One region of the Ornithinimicrobium cryptoxanthini genome, then DNA from elsewhere that is predicted to be linked to it. Evidence: riboswitches for the same ligand, from Rfam matches in the RefSeq annotation. Region 1 holds a riboswitch; the other holds the start of a gene.
What was found. A riboswitch is a leader RNA that binds a small molecule or an ion and turns the genes downstream of it on or off. The one in region 1 is predicted to bind cyclic di-AMP.

Region 1 (4,321 bases):
TCGTAGCCTCCGGTCAGGTCTGGCCAGCTCGAGCGGTCCGACGCCCGGGCCCGCATCGTGGCGGCCCGCTCCGGGGCGCTGCGTTGTGCCGCCAGATAGGCGGCGACCAGCTCGGCCTGCTCGTAACGGCCCTGCCAGCCGATGCCCGCGGCCTCCACCATGCCGACCACGAAGAGGTTGTCCACCGCCGGGCTGGCGACCTGCAGATAGAGCGAGGGTGCCCCGGAGCCCTCCGGCCAGGAGAGCAGCGAGCGCTCCACGAACGGGTAGTGCAGGCGGTAGCCGGTGGCGAGGACCACCACGTCATAGGCCTGCCGGGACCCGTCGCGGAAGACGACGCCGTCACCGTCGAGACGCTCCAGGTCGGGGCGGACCGTGACGTCCCCGTGTCCCGCGTGGTGCAGGATCAGGCTGTTGACAACCGGGTGCGACTCATAGAGCTTGTGGTCGGGCTCGGGGAAGCCGAAGCGGGTCGGGTCGCCGGTGAACATCCGCAGCAGCCGGGTGTCGACGGCCTGCTTGATCCGCGCCGGCAGCGGACGGCCCCCGTTGAGCGTGTCGGCGGGGCGACCGAAGACGTATTTGGGGACGAAGTGATAGCCGCGGCGCATGCTGATGTCGACGCTGGCGGCGTGGTGGACCGCGTCGACGGCGATGTCGCACCCCGAGTTGCCGCCACCGACGACGAGGACCCGCTTGCCGGCGAAGACCTCGCCGTGCTTGTAGGCCGCGGTGTGGAACAGCTCGCCGTCGAAGTGGCCGGGCAGGTCGGGCACGTTCGGCTCGGACAGCGTGCCGTTGGCGATGATCACCCCGGCGTGGGTCTGCTCCTGGGGTATGCCGCCAGGCCCGGTGCTGCGGACCACCCACCGATCGCCGTCGGGCACGACCTCGGCGACCTCGGTCCCGAAGCGGTAGCCCGCGCGCAGGTCGAACCGGTCGGCGAAGGAGGCGAAGTAGTCCAGCAGGTGCCGGTGCGAGGGGTAGTCGGGCGTGCCCGCCGGCATGGGGTGCTCGGTGAACTCGGTCGTCGTCCGGCTCGAGATGAGATGGGCAGAGGCATACACCGTGCTGCGAGGGGCCTCGATGTCCCACAGCCCGCCGACACCGTCGGCCAGCTCGTAGCCGGTCCACGGCAGGCCGAACCGCTGCAGGTTGCGGGCCGCGGCCAGCCCGGAGGGGCCCGCGCCGATCACCGCATAGGTGGACGTGTCCGTCATCTCTCTCCTCGAGACTGGCCCGTGGAGCCCCCGACAGGAGTCGAACCCGCGACCGTCCGCTTACAAGGCGGATGCTCTACCAACTGAGCTACAGGGGCGTGCCGCTGCAGAGCAGCGACGCAGGAGCCGACCACCGCGGCCGGCAACGACGACGATGCTACCTGCCTGTCGGCATACCCACCGCCTTGGCTGGAGCTGGAGCTGCCCGGCGACTCAGCCGATGACGTTGGCGTTCAGGTGCTTCTGCAGGGCGAGGACCGTGCGGTAGTTCATGAAGGTCGAACCGTCGCGGGAGATGCCGAGGTAGTCCTGCAGCGCCGCCTGCGAGTTCGGGCCCCAGATGCCGTCGGGATAAGTGCCGACCTTGGTCTGCAGCGCCCTGGTCGTGATCGGCCCGAAGATGCCGTCCTGGGTGGTGCCGACCCAGCGCTGGATCGCCTTGGTGGTCAGCGGGCCGCGGATCCCGTCGCGCACCAGCGGTGCCATCACCTGCGCGCTGGCGCTGCGCGAGGGAGCGGTGGTCTCACGCGGCGGGGCCGGGGCGGTGGTGCTGGCGCCACCGTTGTCGCGGGTCAGCCCGGCGCGCACAGAGCAGACCGGCCACGCGCCGGGGCCCTGCACTGCCAGCACCTTCTGCGCGACGGCGATCTGCTGGGCCTTGGACGCCTGGTGGGCATAGCTGGCGTACTGCTGGCCGCCGAAACCGACCCAGGTGGGGTGATAGAACTGCAGCCCGCCATAGAAGCCGTTGCCGGTGTTGATGGACCAGTTGCCGCTGGACTCGCACATCGCGACCCGGTCCCAGACCGAGTCGGCGCTCGCGGCAGGCGCGGTCAGGCCGATGCCTGCGGCGGCCGCAGCAGCGGCCACCGTGAAGCCGCCCGCGCGGCGCGCGATCGGGGCGCACGCGAGGGGCGTGCGCGGCTTGCGGTGCTTGGCAGGTGCCATGGACAGATCTACCTTCCTGACGTGTGCCTGCGGGGTTAGCTGTCGGGTTCGGGCTGTCAGGTGCCCGGCCGCCGTGGCGGCTTCACCCCAAGACGTCGGGGGACGTCGATCTGGGTTCCCCGCCCTCGTCACGCGCCCGGACCGTCCGGAGAGGGTCCCCTGGTGACGAGGTGAGGCACTGAGGGGGACACACGCGTCGCGTGCTGCTGGCATGCACTTGTGGGTCCGGGTGGACCGGGTGACAGGCTACCGAGATCGGCAGATCGTGGCTAGGCCTGCTGTGGACAGACCCCGTCGTCGCACGTCAGGGGCGCAGCGTCAGGGGCGCAGCGTCAGGGGCGCAGCGTCAGGGGCGCAGCGTCTGCGGGATGAGATCGCTGAAGGGCGCGTCGGTCCAGGTGGTCGGCCACCAGGAGACCTCGCCGCCGTCGAGCACCATCCACGCCAGCAGCGCGACACCACCGACGAGCAGCAACGTCGCCACGATCTGCGAGGCGATCTGAGAGGGCAGCACGGCGCGCACCAGCGTGCGCGAGCCGCGACGAAGCGCCAGTCCGCCGGGCCCCCACCACGCCATCAGGGTGCCCAGCGCCGTGCCGACCGCGACCGGCACCGGGTGCTCGACCCCGAGCGAGGCCACTCCCATGGCCGTGAGTCCGCCGGCGGTGATGACCGTCGCGGCGAGCGCGAAGGCGATCGGGAGCAGCATCGCCAGGCCGGTCGACAGCACCGCCACGAAGAGGTGCCACGGGCTGGCGATCACCGCCAGCGGCACGTCGGAGCGCCGGCGCCCCGCCTCGTGCCGGCGCAGCACCAGGGACGTCACCGAGTGGTCGACGGTGCGCGCCAGCACCGACCAGATCGCCAGCAGGCCCCACGCCAGCAGAGGCACCAAAGCCGCGAGACCCACGACCGCGACCAGTGCCGTGGCGAGCGTGCCGCTGCGCATCGGACGGCCGATGCGAGGGTCCGGCCGGCGCATCGGCTGACCGAAGCGGTCCGGGGTGTCGTATGGCGACGGGTTGGCGTATGGATCCTGTCCCGGGCCGCCGTAGGGAGCCTGCGGGGCGCCGTAGGGCGCCGGCCCGGATGCGGCATCAGGAGACAGGGCAGGAGCCGTGAGCGGAACCTGCTGGGGGGCCACGCGAGTCTGTGGTGTGGGCGGCACGGGCTGCACCCTGGTCTGCTGCGCCTGCGGGGTGAGGCTCGTCTGGGGAGCGGCCTGCTCGGTTCTGGGCCGGGGCGCGTGCATGGTCAGCGCCTCGGTGACGGGCCGGTGCGCGGCATACAGCTCCAGGGCACGCATCACCTCATCACTGTGCGGCCGCCGGTCCGGCTCGGGGTCCAGTGCCGCCGCGAGCAGGGGCCGCAGCGCCGGGTCGACCTCCTCCAGCTGGGTGCGCCCGCGGATCACCCGGTCGAGCACCACGGCCATGGGCCCGCGGCCGAAGGGCGGCTGCCCGCTGGCCGCGAACGCGAGCGTGGCCGCCCAGCCCCACCAGTCGGTCGCCTCGGTGACTGCCCCGCCCTCGACCACCTCGGGCGAGAGATAGCCGGGCGTGCCCATCACCAGGCCGGTCATCGTCAGGCGCACGTCGTCGGCGACCTGGGCGATGCCGAAGTCGATCACGACCGGGTCGGAGCCGACCATCAGCACGTTGCCCGGCTTGAGGTCACGGTGCACGATCCCGGCGCGGTGGATCGCGTTGAGCGCCTCGGACAGACCACGTCCCAGCCGCACCAGCGCCTCACCGGAGACGGGGCCACGGTCTGCGACGACCTGGTCCAGCGGTGGGCCGGGGACGAACTCGGTGACGATGTAGGGGGCCGGCCCCTCCGTGTCCGCGTCGAGGACGGCCGCGATCCGCGGGCTGCTCACCCGGGACAGCGTGGTCACCTCCCGGGCCAGCCGCAGGCGCGCGTCCGGGTCGTGCGCGATGTGCGGTCGCAGCACCTTCATCGCGACATCCCCGCTGCCGTCGCTCGGTGCGCCGTCGGGACGCGCGCGATAGACCACGCCCATGCCGCCCTCGCCGACACGGGTGCCGAGGGTGTAGCGCCCCAACCGCCGCGGGGCCGGCGAGGCTCCCTCGACTGACGTGGACTCGGCACTCATGGCTACCACCGTATTGCGTTCCCTTCGTGACAACCGT
Region 2 (4,321 bases), 120 kb from region 1:
CGGATGTCCATGTCCAGGCGCCAGGTGATGCCCAGCATCAGGATGAAGTCCCAGTTGGAGGTGTGGGGTGCACCGACGAGCACCGTGGGCCGGTCCGGTGCGGGCGCGGTGGACAGTTTCCAGCGGCTGAGCGACCAGAAGGCGCGAGCCGCAAGGCGTCGAATCATGGTCCTACGGTAGTGGCGGGGGGACCCGATGGTCACGAAAGGCCCCCGCCGAGGCGGGGGCCTTTGTGATGCGTGCTAGAACGTGTGGCTCAGACGCGACCGTAGCCGCTCACACCGCTGAAGACGGCGCGCAGCTGGGTCGGGATGCCCGGACGGCCCGAGTCATAGACCATGCCGTTGCCGGCGTAGATGCCGACGTGGTAGGCCGGGTAGCCCCAGAACACCAGGTCGCCGGGCTGCGGGTTGCTCACCGGGGTGGCATAGGACTGCTGGCCAGCCGCGCTGCGGGGGAGGTTGATCCCGACCTGCGCGAAGACGAAGGAGGTGTAGCCAGAGCAGTCGAAGCCGGTGCTCGGGCTGGTCCCGCCGTAGGAGTACATGATGCCGGTGTAGGCCGCCGCGACGCCCAGCACGCCACCGCTGTTGGACACCGGGGCCGGCGCCGGCGCCGGAGCGGCAGCCGCAGCAGGCGCCGGAGCGGCAGCGGGTGCCGGGGCGGCCGCGCGCTCGTTGGTGCGGCTGGCGCTGGACTCGGTCCGCTCCGAGGTCGTGCTGGAGGTGGACTGCGTCGCCTCCTCAGCGGGGGCGGCCGGAGCGGCCTCAACCACGGGCTCGGGCTCTTCGACGACCGGGGTCACGCCGGTGAAGCCGAGGTCGCCGAAGCTGGTCTCGACCTCCTTGGGTGCGGCGATCGCGACGGCCGGAAGGTCGGTGGGCTCGGCCATGACGGGCATGGCGGTCGCGAGCAGGTCAACTGCGCTCAGCGGCGACTGGTCGGCGCTGAGGAGTCCCTCGCTGGCAGCCTTGGCAGTCACGACGGCAGCGACCTCCTCGACGAAGCCCTGCGGGCTGGCCGCGCTGGCGGGCGCCACAGCGGCGGCCAGGAGGCCGCCAGAGGTCGCAACAACAGCGGTCGTCTTGGCCGAGCGGGTGATCGTGGTGCCGGCGGCGGTGAGCCGGCTGGGCGCGCGGTGGCGACCGGTGGGGCGAATGGTCACGGTGTACCTCTCCATGGCCTACGGGGTGAGCTGTCGGGCTCGGGCTGGAGTTGCCCGGAGGCGCTGGCGAGCCAGCATCTCTTAGCCCCAAGGGGCGGTGAAGCCCCAGTGTTGGGTCCCCCGCTCCTGCCAGCGGTAGTTCTCTGAGATCCCAACCGCAGTGACAGGACTCAGCTTCTGCGGCAGGAGCGCCTCCGGGGAGAGGCAGCGAGGTAAACAGTACACACAGGATCTAGCAATTGTCACAATTTGGTAAAGAGCCTGTGGACAACCTCGGTCGGCCGACGGAGGCCAATCGCCGATGACCTGCGGCAACGCCAGCGGGCTTTGCCAGACTCCCAGGGTTCTTGTGAGGGACTTCACAAGCGTCGCTGTGCAACCTCGGCGGGTCCCGGCACGTCTATCAACAGGCACTCGGAGGGCCGGATTCGAGCCCGGCTGCTAGACCGTCTCGACGAAGATGTGAGCGGCCACCGCGCGAGGCAGGGAGACCGCTGCGTCACCCTCCCCGGCCCCGACGACCACGACCCGCTCCCCCTCGACCCGGGCCGAGACGGTCTGTCCGGGTGCCACGCCCGCCTCACCCAGCAGCGCGAGCACCTCAGGCTCCACCTGAGCCGGCTCCCCGATGCGGACCACCACCAGCTCCAGCTCCTGGGCACCCACCAGGGCGTCGACCATGTGCTCACCGGCTGCTCGACCGGTGGTGCCGAACGACGGGTCCAGCTCGGCCAGGCCCGGGATCGGGTTGCCGTATGGCGAGACGCGGGGGTCGTCGATGATCGCCAGGATGCGCTGCTCGACCTGGTCACTCATGACGTGCTCCCAGCGGCAAGCCTCCTCATGGACGTGCGGCAGGTCAAGGCCGATCACGTCCACCAGGAGCCGCTCGGCCAGGCGGTGCTTGCGCATGACACGCACCGCCGTGCGCCGACCATGCGCGGTGAACTCCAGGGTCCGGTCGTCGTGCAGGACTACGAGCCCGTCGCGCTCCATCCGGGCCACCGTCTGCGAGACGGTCGGGCCGGAGTGGTCCAGCCGCTCGGCGATGCGGGCCCGCAGGGCCACCACCCCGTCCTCCTCCAGCTCGAGGATGGACTTCAGATACATCTCGGTGGTGTCGATCAGATCGCTCATGGGGGGCCTCCGTCGCGGCTCAAGGTCTCACCTGATCCTACTGAGGCGCCTCATCCCGGCTCGCCCAGCGTCTTCCCAGGGTCCAGCACCTACCATGGGTCGGGAACTCGACGACTTCCCAGGAGAACCATGGCCCGGCCTGACCAGACCAAACCCAAGAACACGTCCCAGCGCGGCAAGAAGGCCCAGGGCAACAAGGGCAACGCCAACGACCGGCAGGCCCGGGTAGCCCAGATCCAGAAGCAGGCCAAGTCGAGCGAACGCCGCAGCCTCTCGGCGATCTGGATCGGGCTCGGCCTCGTGCTCGTGCTCATCGTCGGCATGGTCACTTGGGCGGTCATCGACCAGAACAACAACCGCCCGGGCATGGGCGCGGTCGTGACCTATGACGAGCTGGACGACCCATCCGACGACCTGGGTCGCAACCACGTCGAGACCAGGGTGGAGTACCAGCAGAATCCCCCCGTCGGCGGCGACCACAACAAGGCCTGGCTCAACTGCGGCATCTATGAGGAGCCGGTGCCCAACCACCACGCCGTCCACTCGTTGGAGCACGGTGCCATCTGGCTGACCTACCAGCCGGGCGTCTCCGAGGGCGACCTGTCCGAGCTGCGTGACCTGGCTTCGCAGCCCTTCGTGATCCTGTCCCCGAACGAAGGTCAGGAGCACCCCGTCATGGCGACGGCATGGGGCCGTCAGCTGGGCGTGGAGTCCGGTGACGACACGCGGCTCGTGCAGTTCATCCGCGACTGGCGGCAGGGCCCGCAGACGCCGGAGCCGGGTGCCGTCTGCACCGGCGGCACCAGCGTCGACCTGGTCGGGGGCTGACGTGACAAGCCGCCCCACCGACACCACACCCAGCGACACCAGCGGTGAGGCCACCCGCAGCGTCACGCTCATCGCGGGCACCGCGATCCTGGCCCTGCTCGTGGGCACGCTCCTGGGGTGGCTCGTCTTTGCCGACTCCACCCCGGGGGACGACAGCGTCGAGGCGGGCTTCGCCCGCGACATGACCGAGCACCACGCCCAGGCGGTCGAGATGTCGCTGCAGGTGATCCACACCACCGACGACCAGGACATCCGCACCCTGGCCACGGACATCGCGTCCACCCAGGGCAACCAGATGGGCCAGATGGAGGGCTGGATCCGCACCTGGGACCTGCCGATGGCCGCGAGCGGCGAGCGCATGGCCTGGATGGCTGACGTCGAGGGCTATGACGACCACTCCATGGCCGAGCACCACGCGACGGGGGCCATGATGCCCGGCATGGCGACCCCGGCCCAGATGGAGGAGCTGCGCTCGCTGGAGGGCGAGGCGGCAGACATCCTCTATCTGCAGCTGATGACCACACACCACATCGCTGGCATCGACATGGCCCAGGCCGCGCTCGATGCCGGCGTGGAGGATGAGGTCCAACGGCTGTCCGCAGCCATGGTCAACGGCCAGGAGGCCGAGATCGCGCTGATGACCGACATGCTGCACGCCCGTGATGCACAGACCCTCGAGGAGTCAGGCGAGGACGCCGACCACTGACGCGTATGCCGTGGGGCCCGGGGGCTGCTCAGCTCACGGCTGCAGTCGGCTGAGTGACCACGACGAGGCGTCGTCCAGGTCGCCGTCGCCCGTGCGGGTGAAGACCAGCCGGTCATGCAGCCGGTTGATCCGCCCACCCCAGAGCTCCACCCGGTGCGGGCGCAGCCGGACCCCGCCCCACTGCTCCGGCACCGGGACGTCATCTGGGCGCCCTCGGTCCGGGAAGCGGACGGCATACTCCCGGTAGGCCGCCTCGAGCTGGGCCCGGCCGGCCACCGGCTGTGACTGGTGCGAGGCCCACGCGCTGATCCGCGCCCCCCACGGCCGGGCGCTGAAGTAGTCCTCCACCTCCGCGCGGCCCAGCAGCTCGGCGGTGCCGCGGAACCTAATGGCACGGAACATCGTGGGCCAGGTCAGGCTCGCCGCGAGTTGCGGGCGCGCCGTGATCTGCCGCCCCTTCGTCGAGGTCAGGTTGGTCACGAAGC

Region 2: it holds a riboswitch for cyclic di-AMP, as region 1 does, so the genes downstream of both, NF557_RS02325 (C40 family peptidase) here and NF557_RS17510 (transglycosylase family protein) in region 1, are expected to answer to the same signal.

What each region holds. Positions count from the first base shown of each region.
Region 1 covers NZ_CP099490.1:616,070-620,390, reverse strand. The annotation lists gene NF557_RS02890 (flavin-containing monooxygenase) at 1-1,220, opposite strand, end outside; tRNA gene NF557_RS02885 (tRNA-Thr) at 1,243-1,318, opposite strand; gene NF557_RS17510 (transglycosylase family protein) at 1,434-2,168, opposite strand; cyclic di-AMP (ydaO/yuaA leader) riboswitch at 2,176-2,320, opposite strand; gene NF557_RS02875 (serine/threonine protein kinase) at 2,515-4,284, opposite strand.
Region 2 covers NZ_CP099490.1:493,030-497,350, reverse strand. The annotation lists gene NF557_RS02330 (1-acyl-sn-glycerol-3-phosphate acyltransferase) at 1-167, opposite strand, end outside; gene NF557_RS02325 (C40 family peptidase) at 257-1,165, opposite strand; cyclic di-AMP (ydaO/yuaA leader) riboswitch at 1,168-1,314, opposite strand; gene NF557_RS02320 (metal-dependent transcriptional regulator) at 1,607-2,302, opposite strand; gene NF557_RS02315 (thioredoxin-like domain-containing protein) at 2,432-3,130, shown strand; gene NF557_RS02310 (DUF305 domain-containing protein) at 3,132-3,836, shown strand; gene pdxH (pyridoxamine 5'-phosphate oxidase) at 3,870-4,321, opposite strand, start outside.